DNA from 3 places in the Lacrimispora sp. genome. Region 1 is predicted to be linked to each of the others. Evidence: predicted binding sites of a transcription regulator. Region 1 holds the regulator's gene; each other region holds the start of a gene.
What was found. The regulator HrcA, encoded in region 1, represses chaperone genes, less so after heat shock. The targets are predictions, from matches to a motif close to TGTTAGCACTCNNNNNNNNNGAGTGCTAACA.
Positions count from the first base shown of each region.

Region 2: a site for HrcA is predicted at 3,510-3,540, ahead of ACLTWA_RS03850 (Hsp20/alpha crystallin family protein). Genes of this name have one in related genera too.
Region 3: a site for HrcA is predicted at 3,063-3,093, ahead of groES (co-chaperone GroES). Genes of this name have one in related genera too.

Region 1 covers NZ_JBKVXF010000002.1:81,206-86,641, reverse strand. Annotated here, with positions in the region: gene dnaK (molecular chaperone DnaK) at 1-801, opposite strand, end outside; gene grpE (nucleotide exchange factor GrpE) at 862-1,497, opposite strand; gene hrcA (heat-inducible transcriptional repressor HrcA) at 1,515-2,564, opposite strand; gene ACLTWA_RS08610 (3D domain-containing protein) at 2,831-3,403, shown strand; gene ACLTWA_RS08605 (3D domain-containing protein) at 3,710-4,414, shown strand; gene hemW (radical SAM family heme chaperone HemW) at 4,530-5,436, opposite strand, start outside.
Region 2 covers NZ_JBKVXF010000001.1:766,807-772,242, reverse strand. Annotated here, with positions in the region: gene ACLTWA_RS03865 (GNAT family N-acetyltransferase) at 1-224, opposite strand, end outside; gene pepF (oligoendopeptidase F) at 364-2,148, shown strand; gene ACLTWA_RS03855 (nitroreductase family protein) at 2,183-2,959, shown strand; gene ACLTWA_RS03850 (Hsp20/alpha crystallin family protein) at 3,014-3,430, opposite strand; gene ACLTWA_RS03845 (YkgJ family cysteine cluster protein) at 3,628-4,299, shown strand; gene pyrF (orotidine-5'-phosphate decarboxylase) at 4,354-5,271, shown strand; gene ACLTWA_RS03835 (dihydroorotate dehydrogenase electron transfer subunit) at 5,281-5,436, shown strand, end outside.
Region 3 covers NZ_JBKVXF010000002.1:239,425-244,860, reverse strand. Annotated here, with positions in the region: gene guaB (IMP dehydrogenase) at 1-119, opposite strand, end outside; gene ACLTWA_RS09330 (DUF6106 family protein) at 331-840, opposite strand; gene groL (chaperonin GroEL) at 975-2,594, opposite strand; gene groES (co-chaperone GroES) at 2,679-2,969, opposite strand; gene ACLTWA_RS09315 (hypothetical protein) at 3,236-3,796, shown strand; gene bioB (biotin synthase BioB) at 3,880-4,836, opposite strand; gene ACLTWA_RS09305 (biotin transporter BioY) at 4,875-5,411, opposite strand.

The sequences.
Region 1 (5,436 bases):
CAGATGTTTTGGTCCTTCTGCAGTAGCAGTAATGAACGGAAGGTTGATGTTGGTAGTCGTAGAGGAAGAAAGTTCTTTCTTTGCTTTCTCTGCTGCTTCCTTTAATCTCTGCATTGCCATCTTGTCACCGGACAAGTCAACGCCTTCTGCCTTCTTAAATTCATCTACCATCCACTGGGTAATACGGTTATCAAAATCATCACCGCCAAGGAATGTATCTCCATTGGTAGAAAGCACTTCGATTACACCGTCACCAATTTCAATAACAGAAACATCAAAGGTACCGCCGCCTAAATCGTATACCATGATCTTCTGTTCTTTTTCATTGTCAAGGCCGTATGCCAGAGCTGCTGCTGTCGGCTCGTTGATGATACGTTTTACATCAAGACCGGCAATCTTACCGGCATCTTTGGTTGCCTGACGCTGAGCATCGTTAAAGTAAGCCGGAACAGTGATCACTGCTTCTGTTACTTTTTCTCCTAAATAAGCCTCTGCATCTGCTTTTAATTTCTGAAGAATCATTGCAGAAATCTCCTGAGGACTGTAGCTCTTGCCATCAATGGTCACTTTATAATCAGTACCCATATGTCTCTTGATGGAAGAGATGGTGCGGTCCGCATTTGTAACTGCCTGACGTTTTGCAGGCTCTCCTACCAGTCTTTCTCCATTCTTTGTAAATGCAACGACAGACGGAGTTGTTCTTACACCTTCACTGTTAGGGATTACGACTGGTTTACCGCCTTCCATAACGGCTACACAGCTATTTGTTGTACCTAAGTCAATACCAATGATCTTGCCCATAGTTTTTTCCTCCTATTTATGAAACAAATGTAATATGTTATCTGATTTTATGATCTATTGTTAATTAGCTACCTGCACCATGGAGTGTCTTACCACAGTGTCCCGGTAGGTATAACCCTTTTGAAGCTCCTGGGCCACTATATTCTCTCCCAGGGATTCATCTTCAATGTGCATCACTGCATTGTGGAAATTAGGATCAAACGGCATTCCAACCGCTTCAATGGGTTTTACGCCTGCATCCTCCAATGCTTTTACAAGCTGCTTGTAAATCTTTTCCATTCCTTCTGCAAAGGGCGTTGCCTTTTCCTCTTCCGGAATTGCGGCCAAACCTCTTTCAAAATTATCAACGACCGGTAAAATCCGTTCGATGATGTCTTTTGCTCCGATTTCAAACATGGCTGACTTTTCTTTTTCTGTTCTCTTTCTATAGTTGTCAAATTCAGCCATACTTCTTTGCAGACGGTCTGTCAGCTCTTCAATCTTGTCATCCTTTGGATCATTCTTCTCTTTCTTTTTACCAAAAAAGCCTTTTTTTCCGGCTTCGCTTTTGGCACTGTCCTCTTCCTTTTGATCTGTCTCAGAAGGAGTCTCTTCCGGACAGGCCTCTGTGTCTTCTATCTCTTTTTCAGAGGAAACAGCATCTTCCGGATTAACGGCCTCGTCTGCCAGCTTTTCATCTGCTTTTACATCTTCCATGCTCAATGTTCTACCCTCTACCTTTCATCTTTTTTCAATATTGTATCCAACTGCGTCATTAAATTACGCAGAGTGCTTAAAACCTTTTCATAATCCATGCGCTTTGGACCAATAATACCAATGGTACCGCGAAGTCCTTCTCCAAGCTCATAATTAGCGGTTACAATGCTGCAGTCTTTCATATTCTTAACAGGCGCTTCATCGCCGATGTATACCTGTATTCCGGAATTTTCTTCTGAGCCGTTGACATCATCAACCAGTTCCTGAAGAAGTTCTTTCTGTTCCAGGGTTCCAATCAGCTTGCTTGCCTTATCTCCATCGCTTAATTCGGGATATTTAAAAATATTGGTTGCACCGCTGGTATAAATCTGAAGATCTTCATCATCTGCACGAATGGCTGCTGCCACTTCCGTAAGCACACAGTCAACGACCTCTGAATGAGGACCGGCCTGAAATTTCAGCCTGCTGATGACATCAAGATTGATTTCTTCTATACTTAGTCCGTTTAAGGCACTGTTTAGAAGAATGTTAAGATTTAAAAGTGCTTCCTCTTCCAATTCCTTTTGAATGGGAATTATGGTATTCTTTATAATGTTCCCCTCAATGACGATGACCACAAGAAGCTTCCTTTCATCCACTTTGGAAAGCTGTATAAACTTCAGCTTGTTCCGCTGATACTGGGGAGCGCTTATCATGGCTGCGTAATTGGTGTTCTGGGCTAAAAGCTTTGCCATCTGTTTTAACAGAAGCTCCACCCGGTCCACTCTCTTTAGCATCAGATCCTTGATTTCAGTAACTTCTTCTTCCTTTTCCTGCATGATCTGATCTACATAAAACCGATATCCTCTGTCAGAGGGAATTCTGCCTGCCGAAGTATGGGGCTGCATGATATAGCCCAGTTCCTCCAAGTCAGACATCTCATTACGGATTGTGGCGGAGCTTAAATGCAAATCCGTATACTTTGAAATCGTACGGGATCCAACCGGTTCCCCGGTTTCCAGATAAGTTTTAATTATCGCTTTTAAGATCGTCACTTTCCGTTCATCAAGCTGATCTTTATCTTTCAAACTGCCACGCTCCTTTCCTGAGTTGTTATTAGCACTCAACGTTTAGGAGTGCTAACATCTTCTTTTCATAATATATGCTTTTTTTCAACATTTGTCAATACATTCCCATAAAAAAATTCCGTTAAGTTTTTGTGACTGCTTTCTACATTTTTTCTCATTCTTCAAGCATTTATTACAAAGCTATTGACAATTTATGCTTGACATTTAACACTTTTGTAATATAATAGTAAATGATACACCAAAACAACACGATTGCGAGGTAAATCATGAAGTGTTTTTTAAGTAAATTACGAATCACTGGACTCCTGACATTCCTTTGTATCCTGCTGTTATCTACAACTGCAATGGCAGAAGAAGTTTCGGGAAAAGAAAAGACTGCAGAGGATGTATCGTCCGAAAGTGTCCAAACAGATAAGCAAACCATAAAAAACGAAACAGGAAGCGAAGAAAGCTCTGAAAGCGAAAAAGCAGCGGAGAAAGAAATCGGACCTGGTATAAAGGAAGAAACAGAACCACCAAAAACAGAGCCAGCTGGACCTGTTTATGAAAAAGGAGCATCACTGGGACTTTTTTCTGCTACTGCCTATTGCCCCAGCAAGAGCGGTAAGATCGGCCGGACTTACTCCGGAACCATACCGAAAGCAGGACATACGCTTTCCGCAGACATCACGCTCCTGCCGATTGGCACGAAGGTCATGATCGATGATGTGGTCTACACAGTAGAAGATACCGGAAGCAGCATCAAAGGAAATAAGATTGATATTTTCTTTGGCAGCCGGGAAGAAGCACTGAACTTTGGAAGACAGACAAAGGAATTATTTGCAGTGACTGTGAAATAATTCAAGTCCATATGGCGCCCAGAAAAGCGAGTTGTTCGCTTTCTGAGGTGCTTTTTTTATTGTACGGAAAAGTTCCTCCGATCTTTCTTAATTTTACAAAAAAACACCTTCCAGCTCTTTTATATCATACAAAGCACTTGGCGCAGGAATGCAATGGACAGAATTTTTTATATGGATAAGATTGACAAATCCGGAAAAAAGTGTAAAATATGTACTTATCTCTCATTTATTACAAATGTGTTACATATAATTATAATATCATTAAATTATATTACGGTTTGTTAAAAGAAAGGAAGTACCTGAAATATGCAAAAAAGAAAGAATATCCAACGGTTCCTCGGAACTTTACTAATGATGGTATCTGTATTTCTAAGTACATTCGACGCTTATGCCCTTCCGGTAACTGGTATCATTGACGGGGCCGATGAAAAAAGTGTCAGGGGCTGGGCATTAAACAGTTCCGATCCTTCCGTACCGGTTGATGTAAAGGTGGTCATTCTCAATCAAACCAGCGGACAGGTTGCCGCAGAGCTTTACACCACCGCTTCCCTGCACCGGGAAGATTTAACGGAACAGGGGACCGGGGGGTACGGATTTGAAGTAAGCGTTCCCTGGGACAGCTATGGTAACGGCACCTACCTGATCGAAGCCTTTGCAGCAGGGCAGAAGCTTTCTGGCACCAAAGTCCATGGGGTCGGTGTTACAGCTCCTGTTACCACTCTCCGTTCCTTAGGCATTTTCCGTACCACTGCCTACTGTCCCTGCAGACAATGCTCCGGGAAATGGGGCGGACTTACGAGCACCGGAACCATTGCCACCGCAAACCATACCATCTCTGTGGACCCCCGCGTGATCCCTTACGGAAGCCGTCTGATGATCGGCGGTGTTCTTTACACCGCGGAAGACTGCGGAGGCGGAGTAAAGGGGCGGCATGTTGATATCTTTTTTAATACCCATGGAGAGACCCGCGGATATGGCTCCCGGAATGTAGAAGTTTATCTGGTACAGTAATTGGACACATACCTCCTCCTTTCTGAAAGAAAGCCATGAAAAAACAGGCGATTGAAGCAATATAGAGTTCTACTCCATTTGCTGCTATGCCTGTTTTTTATTCCTGAAAACAAATTTATAACAGGAACTGACTCATTACATAATTGCTCAGGTCAATCCCCCGTGTGGTCAGACGGTAATACCCGTCTTTAAATTCCATTAAACCATCCCGCTCCAGCCCTTCAAGGATATGTCCATACACATTCCGGATATTCTGACCAAAATTACTTACAAATCCGTGAGCGGAAACTCCTCTTGTAAGACGCAGCCCCAAAAACATATACTCTTCCATCTTTTCATCAATGCCGAGCCGTTCAAATTCCTGCCGAAGCACCCGGTTAAAATCTTCCTCCTGATGAAAATGGGCACTGCGGTAATCGTTTAAATCAGCAGTGTTGTGGAACCGGCAGCCATTCATATAAGAAGATGCTCCCAGCCCAAGGCCGAGATATTCTATGCCGGTCCAGTAGCCAATATTATGCCTGCATTCATATCCCTTTTTGGAATAGTTGGAGATTTCATACCGGTTATAGCCCTGCTCTTTTAAAAAATCCCGGGTCAAATAATACATTTCCCTTTCGGAATCCTCATCCGGCAGATCCGGCAAAGCCATTAAATGACGGCGTTCCTCTGCAGTCATGGCAGGGCTTTCCATTTCCACATGCTTCCCGTAACGGTCGTAGAACGGAGTTCCTTCTTCCACGATGAGGCTATAGGCAGATATATGCTCCGGTTTTAACATGGTCACCTTTTTTAAGGTGTTCTTCCAGGATTCCACAGTCTGCCCGGGAATTGCCGAAATAAGGTCCACATTCACATTATCAAAGCCTGCCATACGAACCCGCTGATAACTTTTCAAAAATTCGTCATAGGTATGAATTCTTCCAAGATAGCGCAGCTCCTTATCATCAGCAGACTGTAAGCCTACGCTGATACGGTTGACGCCTGCACTGCGGTATAAGGAAAGCCCTTCCGCCGTAACG
Region 2 (5,436 bases), on a different contig from region 1:
TGACTGGGAAAGGTAAAGGCACTGCATTCGTAATCCCTGTTTTCGGTAAAAAATGCGCTGAGAGCGGATAAGAGGACATCTTCGTCGTATAATAAGTAATAGATACAATCCTCTTCCAGTGGAATTGTTAAAGATATGCTGTCATGATCTCTGCAGGCATCCTGCAGCATGGATAAATCATATTTTTGTCTTTGACTGAGGGAATTCGTACGGATCACATTCATAGCAGGACTCCTGATTTGTTTTCCTATAGTATAATACAAAAAAACATGAAAATTCAATAAAATATTTCCATATTTACGGTTGTTTCTTTGAAATATGGGTGATAGAATAAACACAAGTAAATCGGTTGGAGGGAAATCATTGAAAAAAAGAGATGAAATACCAGTTTGCGATACCTGGAACCTGGCAGATATTCTGCCGTCTGAGGCAGCCTGGGAGGATTTGTTCCATGAGACAGAGCAGGAACTTTCCGGTTATAAAAAATTTGAAGGACATCTGGCGGATTCCGCCAAGATGCTTTTTTCCTGTCTGAAGTTCGATGAAGAGGTGTCCTTAAAGATAGAAACGCTATTTGTTTACGGAAAACAGAAATCAGATGAAGACACAGGCAATGCAAGATACCAGGAATTTTCGGCAAGGGCAAGAGCCCTGTCCTATCAGGCAGCAGGACTTTCCGCATTTTTAGTACCGGAGATTCTTGCAATTCCGGAAGAAACCCTTCGTGAGTTCCAAAAGAATGAAGAGGGCCTGAAACGTTACGAAAGAACCTTTGAGATTATTTTAAAAAAGAAGGCCCATACGCTGTCTGCATCTATGGAAGCGCTCCTGGCAAAATCCATGGAAGCCACATCCGGATCTTCGGATATATTTAATATGTTTAACAACGCAGATGTGAAATTTCCTGAGATCCTGGATGAGAATCATGTTCCGGTCAGAATTACCCATGGGAATTATATCGCCCTAATGGAAAAGCAGAACAGAGAGGTGAGAAAATCTGCTTTTGAAGCTCTTTACAGCGTCTACAAACAGTTTGGGAATACACTGGCAGCTACCTTTGCTTCCAATGTGAAAAAGGCGGCTTTCTATGCTGCGGCAAGAAACTACCCTTCTGCAAGGGCTCACTCCCTGTCCGAGAACGAGATTCCTGAAGAGGTCTATGATCATTTGATAACAGCAGTCCATGAAGGGATTTCTTATCTCCACGAGTATGTTTCCATTCGCAAAGAAGCACTTGGGGTAGAAAAACTCCATATGTATGATCTGTATGTGCCCATGGTATCTGCAAAAGAAAAGAAAATTACCTTTGAAGAGGCCAAAGCCATGGTTTTGGAAGGGTTAAAACCTTTGGGGGAAGAATATCTTTCTTTGCTGAGGGAAGGCTTTGAAAACCGCTGGATCGATGTGTATGAGAACGAAGGAAAAAGGAGCGGGGCATATTCCTGGGGCGTTTATGGAGTTCACCCGTATGTATTGCTTAATTTCAATGGAACCCTTGACAGCGTCTTTACCCTTGCCCATGAGATGGGGCATGCACTTCACAGCTGGTTTTCCGATAAAAATCAGTCTTATGTGGATGCCGGATATAAAATCTTTGTAGCGGAGGTGGCTTCCACCTGCAATGAAGCCCTGCTCATCCGCCACCTGCTGAATACGACGGAAGACAGAAAGGAACGTGCTTACCTGGTCAATCATTTTATGGACAGTTTCAGAGGAACGCTCTACCGGCAGACAATGTTTGCAGAGTTTGAAGCGGAAACCCACCGTATGGTCAAGGAAGGCCAGATATTGACATCGGAACTCCTCTGTCAGACATACCGTCGTCTCAATGAATATTATTTTGGACCAGATATGGTAGTTGATCCGGAAATTGACTATGAGTGGTCCAGAATTCCGCATTTTTATACACCATTTTATGTGTACCAGTATGCAACAGGATTTTCAGCCGCAGTTGCTATAAGCAGCAAAATTCTTGCGGGAGATCAGGAAGCAATCAAGGGGTATTTTAAATTTTTAAGCGGCGGAAATTCCAAGACTCCCATAGATCTTTTAAAGCTTTGCGGTGTTGATATGTCAACGGCAGAACCGGTAAAAGATGCGCTTTTAGTCTTTTCCGGGCTTTTAAAAGAAATGAGAGGGCTTATTTAAGTTTGATTGCTGGTTAGAGAAGAGGGGAGCAGGTATGAATCTTTATCAGATGATATTTAAAAGAAGATCCATCAGGAAATTTAAAAGAGAACAGGTCCCGGAACAGCTTTTAAAGGATATTCTTTATTTCGGGAACTGTGTGTTAAAGCTTCATCCGGACATTTCTGTAAAAATGGAACTATATGAAAATCTGGACGGCCGCCTTCCGGTCAAAGGGTTGTGGAAAGTGGAGGCACCGTATTATCTGGCTTTTTATTCGGAGGAGAAGTCCGGGTATCTGGCTAATGCCGGATATATTTTGGAACCGGTACTGCTTTATATGACAGGAAAGGGTCTTGGAACCTGTTACCTTGGAAATGCAAAGATTCATGAGGAGGGTCCGGAGGGGTATAAGCAGGTGATTACCGTTGCTTTTGGTTATCCCAAAACCTTGCTTTATCGGGATCCTGCCACTGCAAAGCGGCTGCCGTTAAAAGAGTTGTGTGTATTTAAGGAGGAAGTAGGCGAACCCATTAAGAACATTCTAAAAGCAGCAAGGCTTGCCCCTTCTTCCATGAACACTCAGCCCTGGCGGTTTATCGTTTATCATGACAGGATTTATATTTTTGCGTGCAGAGATTTTTTGCCTTCCTCACCGCTTGTTTCCATGCGTGAGCTATGCATTGGGATTATGCTGTCCCATTTGACCATTGCGGCGGAAGAGATGTGGATGAACATAAAGCTGGAGGTCGATGAGGCCATGGCAAAAAAATCTTATAAAAGCGGTACCTATGTAACGACAGCATATATAAAGGAATTTAACTGCGGATAGTTTTAGACATAAAAGCAGAAGGCTCAAGTCACTTGAGCCTTCTGCTTTTAAAAATTATTCAATTGGAATATATTGAGCCTGCTCAATTTCTTTTGGTGTATCCTTTGGAATCGTAAGTCTTAGGATTCCGTTTTCAAAGGATGCTTTAATGTCTTCCTGTTTTACTCTGGATCCTACATAAAAGCTTCTTTTTAAAGAACTGTGGTAACGTTCTCTGCGGATATAATTTTTCTCCGTTTCAGAGCTGTTTTCAGAGTCATTTTCCGCAAAAATGGTCAGATATCCGTCTTTCAGCTCTGCTTTTACCATATCCTTTTTATATCCCGGCAATTCCAGATCAATGATGTAATTGGTACCATCATCTTCAATGTCGGTCTTCATCAAAGGTTGCCTGTTCAGGTATGCATCTGAAAAGAACGGATCATTAAAAAAGTCATCAAATAAATTGTTTCTTCTTGCCAGTAACATAATCATTCCTCCTTTTGCAATTCCTACAGCACCATTTGTTTGGTGTGAGTGCTATTTGTTATACATGTAATATAACACACGTTATCAGCACTGTCAATAGTTGAGTGCTAATTTTTTAAAAAATTTTTTATTGATAGTATCCGGGGAAAATGATAAAATAACCATGTTTTTAATATGGAAGAAGCGAGGTCAGCCAGGATATGAAGCGGGAAGTCGATTTCAATGAGATTTCGGATGGAAAATTATATGGATTAAATGATATGGTGAAGGCGGACTGCGGAGACTGCAAAGGTTGCTATGCATGTTGTCAGGGAATGGGGCAGTCGGTCATTCTGGATCCTCTTGACTGTTTCCGTTTGACAAAAAACCTTTCCTGCACCATAGAGACACTGCTTGCAGATAAGCTTGAATTAAATGTTGTGGACGGTATCGTGCTCCCTAATTTAAGGATGTCAGGTGAGGAAGAGCGGTGCGGCTTCTTAAATGGAGAGGGACGCTGCAGCATTCACCGCTTCCGGCCCGGGATATGCCGTTTATTCCCGTTAGGAAGAGTTTATGAAGAACAGGGGTTTCAATATTTCCTGCAGACACAGGAATGCCGAATGGAAACCAGAACAAAGGTAAAGGTGCGGAAATGGATCGATACTCCCGATATAAGACAGTATGAAAAGTTTGTACTGGACTGGCATTTCTTTTTAAAATATTTAGAGCAGCAGTTAGATCAGAATAAGGACCCGGCTTTTGCAAACAAGGTCAGTATGTATGTGTTAAAGAATTTTTATCTTGTTCCTTATAATTATGAAGAAGATTTTTACAGCCAGTTTGAAAAAAGGCTGGAGAACAAAAGGCTTGAAGCCAGTACCTTCTTATGATAGAATTGGAAAGAATAGAGAATAATATGGACAAAGATACCTAAGGAGGAGACAATGATCAGGCAGTTAATTGAGAAAATCCAGAAGACAAAGGCACCGGTCTGTGTAGGTTTGGACCCGATGCTTAATTATATACCGGAGCATGTGATAAAAAATGCATTTGAAGAATTCGGTGAGACACTGGAAGGCGCAGCCGAAGCCATCTGGCAGTATAACAAAGAAATTATTGATCATGTATACGATTTAGTCCCCTCCGTAAAACCCCAGATCGCAATGTATGAACAGTTTGGCATTGAAGGGTTGAAAGCCTACGTAAAGACCGTCAATTATTGCCAGGAAAAAGGACTTCTCGTCATTGGAGATGCAAAGAGAGGTGATATTGGTTCCACCTCTGCGGCCTATGCCACCGCTCATATCGGCAAGGTAAAGGTTGGAAGCAATCACTTTTCCGGTTTTGGCACAGATTTTCTTACGGTCAATCCGTACCTGGGTACCGATGGGATAAAGCCTTTTGTTGATGTGTGCAATGAAGAAGACAAGGGGCTTTTTGTACTGGTTAAGACCTCTAATCCCTCCAGTGGAGAATTTCAGGACCGCCTGATCGATGGCCGCCCATTGTATGAGTTGGTTGCGGAAAAAGTAGTTGAGTGGGGAAAAGAATCCATGGATGGAACTTACAGCAATATAGGCGCTGTTGTAGGTGCTACTTATCCTGAGATGAGCAGAATTCTTCGAAAACTTATGCCAAACACTTACTTTCTGGTTCCTGGATATGGTGCTCAGGGAGGAACTGCCGAGGATTTAAAACCGTGTTTCAATGAAGATGGATTAGGCGCAGTCGTAAACTCTTCCAGAGGGATCATTGCTGCGTATAAGCAGGATAAATACAAAAAATATGGAGCAGAACACTTTGGTGAAGCCTCCAGGCAGGCAGTGATCGATATGGTTGCTGATATCAACCGGGTATTATAGGGAGGAATCATGGCGAAAGTAATGGAATCAGCAAGGATTTTCCGTCAGACCAGGCTGGCGGATGGTGTATACAGCATGTGGCTGGAAACAAAAGACATTGCAGAAAAGGCAGTACCAGGACAATTTATTTCTCTGTATACAAAAGACAGTGCAAAGCTGCTGCCC
Region 3 (5,436 bases), 160 kb from region 1:
AGCTTGATGGTTTTTGTAAGGTTGGTCGTTAAATCAACCTGATTGGGAATTACCTGTGAATATGCAGGAACTAACAGCACATCATCAAAAGTAATGCCTTCGCCAATAATTGTACCCATTAATATTTCCTCTCCTTCTTTAGATTTTTATTAACATCGCTAATATACATTTTGCTTGTTAGTTACCTAGTTTAACAAATTTTACATAGGTTGTCAACGGACATTTTTTTGTATTTTTCCGTCATAGGTGGACAGTAAAGAAGGCACTTTTCACATAGAAAAAAGGGCAGGAACAGTTATTCACCATTCTTACCCTCTCTTCTGTTATATCTTATATCTGTGTAATCACCTTACGGGGTGCAGTCATCTTCATACAATGAAGAAGTTTCTCATTAGGTTCAAAAATAACCTTTGTTCTTTCGGAACCGGACTGGCTGATCATTGTATAAGTCTTTGCCCCCGGCAACTGAGAAGAAAAATCAAGTACCTTCATGCCATTTGTTTCGTGATCCCTGGCTTCTGTGGAACCTGTAGGAGCCACGATCTGTATCTCCTCCATGGAAGCCTCCCAGGCTTTTTTCCTCTTGCTTTTGCCGTAGATCCGGTCAATGGACAACGAATTCGTCACATAAAGATATTCAAATTCCACCTCACTGTTTCTAAATACCAGATATGTGGCCCCTCCGGCAGCAAAAAGTATGATTACTCCGAAAATCCCGAAAACCGGGGAGATGGAAAGGAAAAATGCGATTACACACAAGATTCCCATCACGATTTTTAACACCATGGTATAGGCCGGCGCTTTGCGCTTCACAAGCCATTCTGCATACATTTCATTCATAATGATACTGGATCCTTTCTTCCCTGCATCTTACCAGGGCATAAAGGTATACCTTTCTGGTTCTGCTTTTTCTTCCCGTGTTTTCCAGGGCATTAAAGGCTACCTCTCAGGTGATTCTTCTGTACAGATATGTTTTACATCATATCCATTCCGCCTGGTGCTGGCATTGCAGGTGTCTTTTCTTTAATATTAGCAACAACAGACTCTGTTGTCAATAAGGTAGATGCTACGCTGGTTGCATTCTGAAGCGCACTTCTGGTAACCTTTGTCGGGTCTAAAATGCCAGCTTCCACCATATCTACATATTCTTCTTTATAAGCATCAAAGCCAATACCTACTTTGGATTCTTTTACTTTATTAATAATAACGCTTCCTTCAAGACCTGCATTGGCTGTAATGTGATATAACGGAGCTTCCAGAGCCTTTAAGATAATCTTTCCGCCTGTCTTTTCATCACCTTCCAGTTCCTTAACAAGTCCTTCAATCTCAGTGATTGCATGGATATATGCAGAACCGCCGCCGGCGATTACGCCTTCCTCTACAGCTGCTCTTGCTGCAGATAAAGCATCTTCCATACGAAGCTTTGCTTCCTTCATCTCAGTCTCTGTTGCAGCACCTACACGGATCACTGCTACACCGCCGGATAACTTAGCAAGTCTTTCCTGTAATTTCTCACGGTCGAAATCAGAAGTAGTCTCTTCGATCTGGCTCTTGATCTGACCGATTCTTGCATTGATGGCATCCTTATCACCGCATCCATCAACAATTACAGTGTTTTCCTTCTGAACCTTAACGGATTTTGCTCGTCCCAATAAGTCAAGAGTTGCATTCTTAAGCTCATAGCCTAATTCTTCAGAAATTACGGTTCCGCCTGTTAATACGGCAATATCCTGTAACATCTCTTTTCTTCTGTCGCCATAGCCCGGTGCTTTAACACCAACAACATTAAAGGTTCCTCTTAATTTATTTACGATCAGAGTGGTTAAAGCTTCTCCTTCAATGTCCTCAGCAATAATTAAAAGTCTGGAACCGGACTGAACCACCTGCTCTAATAAAGGAAGAATCTCCTGAATGCTTGAGATTTTCTTATCTGTAATCAGGATATAAGGATCATCTAAATTAGCTTCCATCTTTTCCATATCGGTACACATATAAGCGGATACATATCCTCTGTCAAACTGCATACCTTCTACCAGGTCAAGCTCTGTTTTCATGGTCTTTGACTCTTCAATAGTAATAACGCCGTTATTGGAAACCTTTTCCATAGCGTCAGCTACCATCTCTCCGACTTCATCATCTGCAGCGGAGATTGCTGCTACTCTTGCGATGGATGCTTTGCCTTTGATCGGCTCGCTCATCTTTGCAATGGCTTCTACTGCAGCTTCTGTTGCTTTCTTCATACCTTTTCTAAGAACAATCGGATTGGCACCGGCTGCCAGGTTCTTCATTCCTTCATTGATCATAGCCTGAGCCAGAACCGTTGCGGTTGTAGTACCGTCACCGGCTACATCATTGGTCTTTGTTGCAACTTCTTTTACTAACTGTGCGCCCATGTTTTCAAAGGGATCTTCCAGCTCGATCTCTTTTGCGATTGTAACACCATCGTTGGTGATCAGAGGTGCTCCAAATGATTTATCAAGAACTACATTTCTTCCTTTTGGTCCTAATGTCACACGAACTGTATCTGCTAACTGGTTGACTCCTGACTCAAGTGCTTTTCTTGCATCTACGCCATATTTAATCTGTTTTGCCATAATTCATACCTCCAGTTTTCTTCTAAAATTATAGAAAGTCCTTAAGGGCTTCCGGTTCTTTACAACAGCCTGCTGCCGTTCTATTTATTCGATCACTGCTAAAATATCATTCTGCTTTACGATTACAAACTTTTCTTCATCATTACCTGTTTCAACTTCGGTTCCAGAATACTTGGAGAAGATTACCTTATCGCCGACCTTAACCTGCATGGTAACTTCTTTACCGTCTACCAAACCGCCAGGTCCTACTGCGATGACTTCCGCCTGCTGTGGCTTTTCTTTTGCCTGACCCGGCAGAACGATACCGGACTTTGTTGTCTCCTCTGCAACTAATGGTTTTAACACAACTTTGTCAAATAATGGCACTAATTTCATTGCAATTCCTCCTCATATCTTTCTGATTAGTTCTTTCTTTTGGCCTCTAGAAAGAAGATTTATTTTATTCACATACTAAGTTATATCACTCATTATTAGCACTGTCAATAGTTGAGTGCTAATTTTATATTTTTTTTACAATTTTTCCATATATAATCGTTTTCTTGCCTTACTTACTTAGTTTATAGAAATTTTCTTATTATATACCTTTCTTTTTTCCAATAGAAGTATTACAATAACAAAGAGAATGAAAGGAGTGTTTTTTTATGGCAAAAAAGGGTAATGGTTTTGGGAAATTCGTGGCTTTTGCCACAATCGCCGGCGCTGTTGCTGCAGGCATCTCTTATTTTACAAAATACAGATCTTTCCACAAAGAACTGGAAGAAAACTTTCATGATTTTGAAGATGACGGTAATGACGATATTTCCAAAATTGACAGCACGATGAACCGCAATTATGTTTCCTTAAATGCCAACAAGGACGAGCTTAAGGTTGCAGCTTCCGATATGGCAGATGCTGCCAAAGATGCCGCCACTGCCGCTAAGAACCTGGTAAAGGATGCGGCCAGTATCGTTGGCGATACCGCAAAGGAAGCAGCCAATGCCATGGCGTTTACTGCAAAAGATATGTTTGACTCCACGTTAGAGAAAGAAGATACAGAAGAAGTAACAGAGGATATCACAGAAGACGGCGGTCTTGATTATACCGCTTCCAAAGATGGTCAGCCGGCCGGGAACACTTTTGAAGAACCGGAAGCTGTGACAGACTCTATAAAGGAAGCATCTTCCGATGATACCACTACCATCGTAGAAGATGATATTCAATAACAGACCTGTTTTCCACAGGATAAAGAAGCTGCTTTCCCTGATCTGGGGAAAACAGCTTCTTTTTTCTTCTGTCCATTTTCGTATCAGGTTTCTACATAATACTCGAATCCTGCGTCAGTGATCATCTGAATGGTATCATCAATTCCCTGTCCATCTGCAGTCAGATAGCCGGAAGCAAAAATAGAATCAACTGCATAAAACATCAATTTTTCTTTTCCTTTTAGATATACTTCCCTTCCGGCTGCACATCTTATATCGGAACCTGGATTTAACAAACGGGCAAGGCATAATACTTTTAAACAATATTCAGCAGATAAATAAGAGGTATCCATATTCTCTAAATCTGTTCCTTCGATTGGAATCAAAAAATTGATGGGAACCGCTTTGGGGCCGATTGCCTGAATCTCAAAGAGCATATCAACAATATCACCTTTTTCTTCCCCAAGACCTGCAATGCCACCGCAGCAAATTTCAAATCCCATACTTTTCAGCATTTTTATATTGGATATGCGCTGGTCATATGTATGAGTGGTACAGATATTCGGATAATAATTTCTGCTCGTATTTAGATTATGATTGATTCTGTCCACTCCTGCTTCTTTAAGGATTCTTGCCTGTTCTGGCGATAAAAATCCGATGGAACAGCATATGGGAGATTGGGATTCCTTCTTAAGCTTTCTTACCTCATCTGCAAATTCATTTATTTCTGAATCCTGAAAACTTATTCCGCTTAATCCGATACAATGGCGTGCAAGATGCTTGTCTTTTACAATATAGCCGTCCTTTAACAGCTTATCGTAGGCTACGAGCCTGTATTTATCAATATGGGCTCTGGATTGGTGGGACTGTGCGCAATAGGTACAGTTTTGGGAACAATTGCCGCTGCGGGCATTTGTAAGAAGCTGGATGGATACGGTATTCCCTTTGTATTTTTTTCTAATGGAATAAACGACTTCCAAAAGGCCGGGAAGTTGTTCGTCAGGCAAATTAAGAATCCATAAGGCTTCCTCTTTGGAAAGATTTTTATAATCAAACGTCATTTTTATATCTCCCTGTATATTTTTCTTCACAATGGTTTTCACCGAGAGTTAGAGGATAGGACCGGGCTCAACTTTTTAATGAGGAAAATGCTTAAACATGTTTTAAAGCAATCTCCCGGCAAAAAGGGAACCACACAAACCATAAGTGCTGCGGCAAAATTTGTATGGGTGATATAGGAATACCATAACGTGCCGAATAAGTAAGTGACGGTCCAGCCGGAATAGATGGCGGCTGTCAGAACTGTCATCGTCCTTTTGCCGGACCGCTCAATGACAAATCCGGTTATAAAAGCAGCTCCAATATAAGCAATGATGTATCCTCCGGTGGGACCCAGGACCCTTAAAAGTCCTCCGGTAAAGCCGGAAAAGACCGGCAGCCCTACTGCACCCAACAGAACGAATACAAACTGACTCAAAGCCCCATGCCTGGCCCCTAACAGACCGGCAGCCACAAAGGTAGATATATGGGCCAGATTGATGGGAACAGGACCGATCGGTATGGATATTTGCGATAGAATGGCATTCAGCGTGGCAAATAATGCACATAACGTAAGTTCTCTTGCTTTTATTTTCATTTAAAATCCCCCTGTAATAAACTTA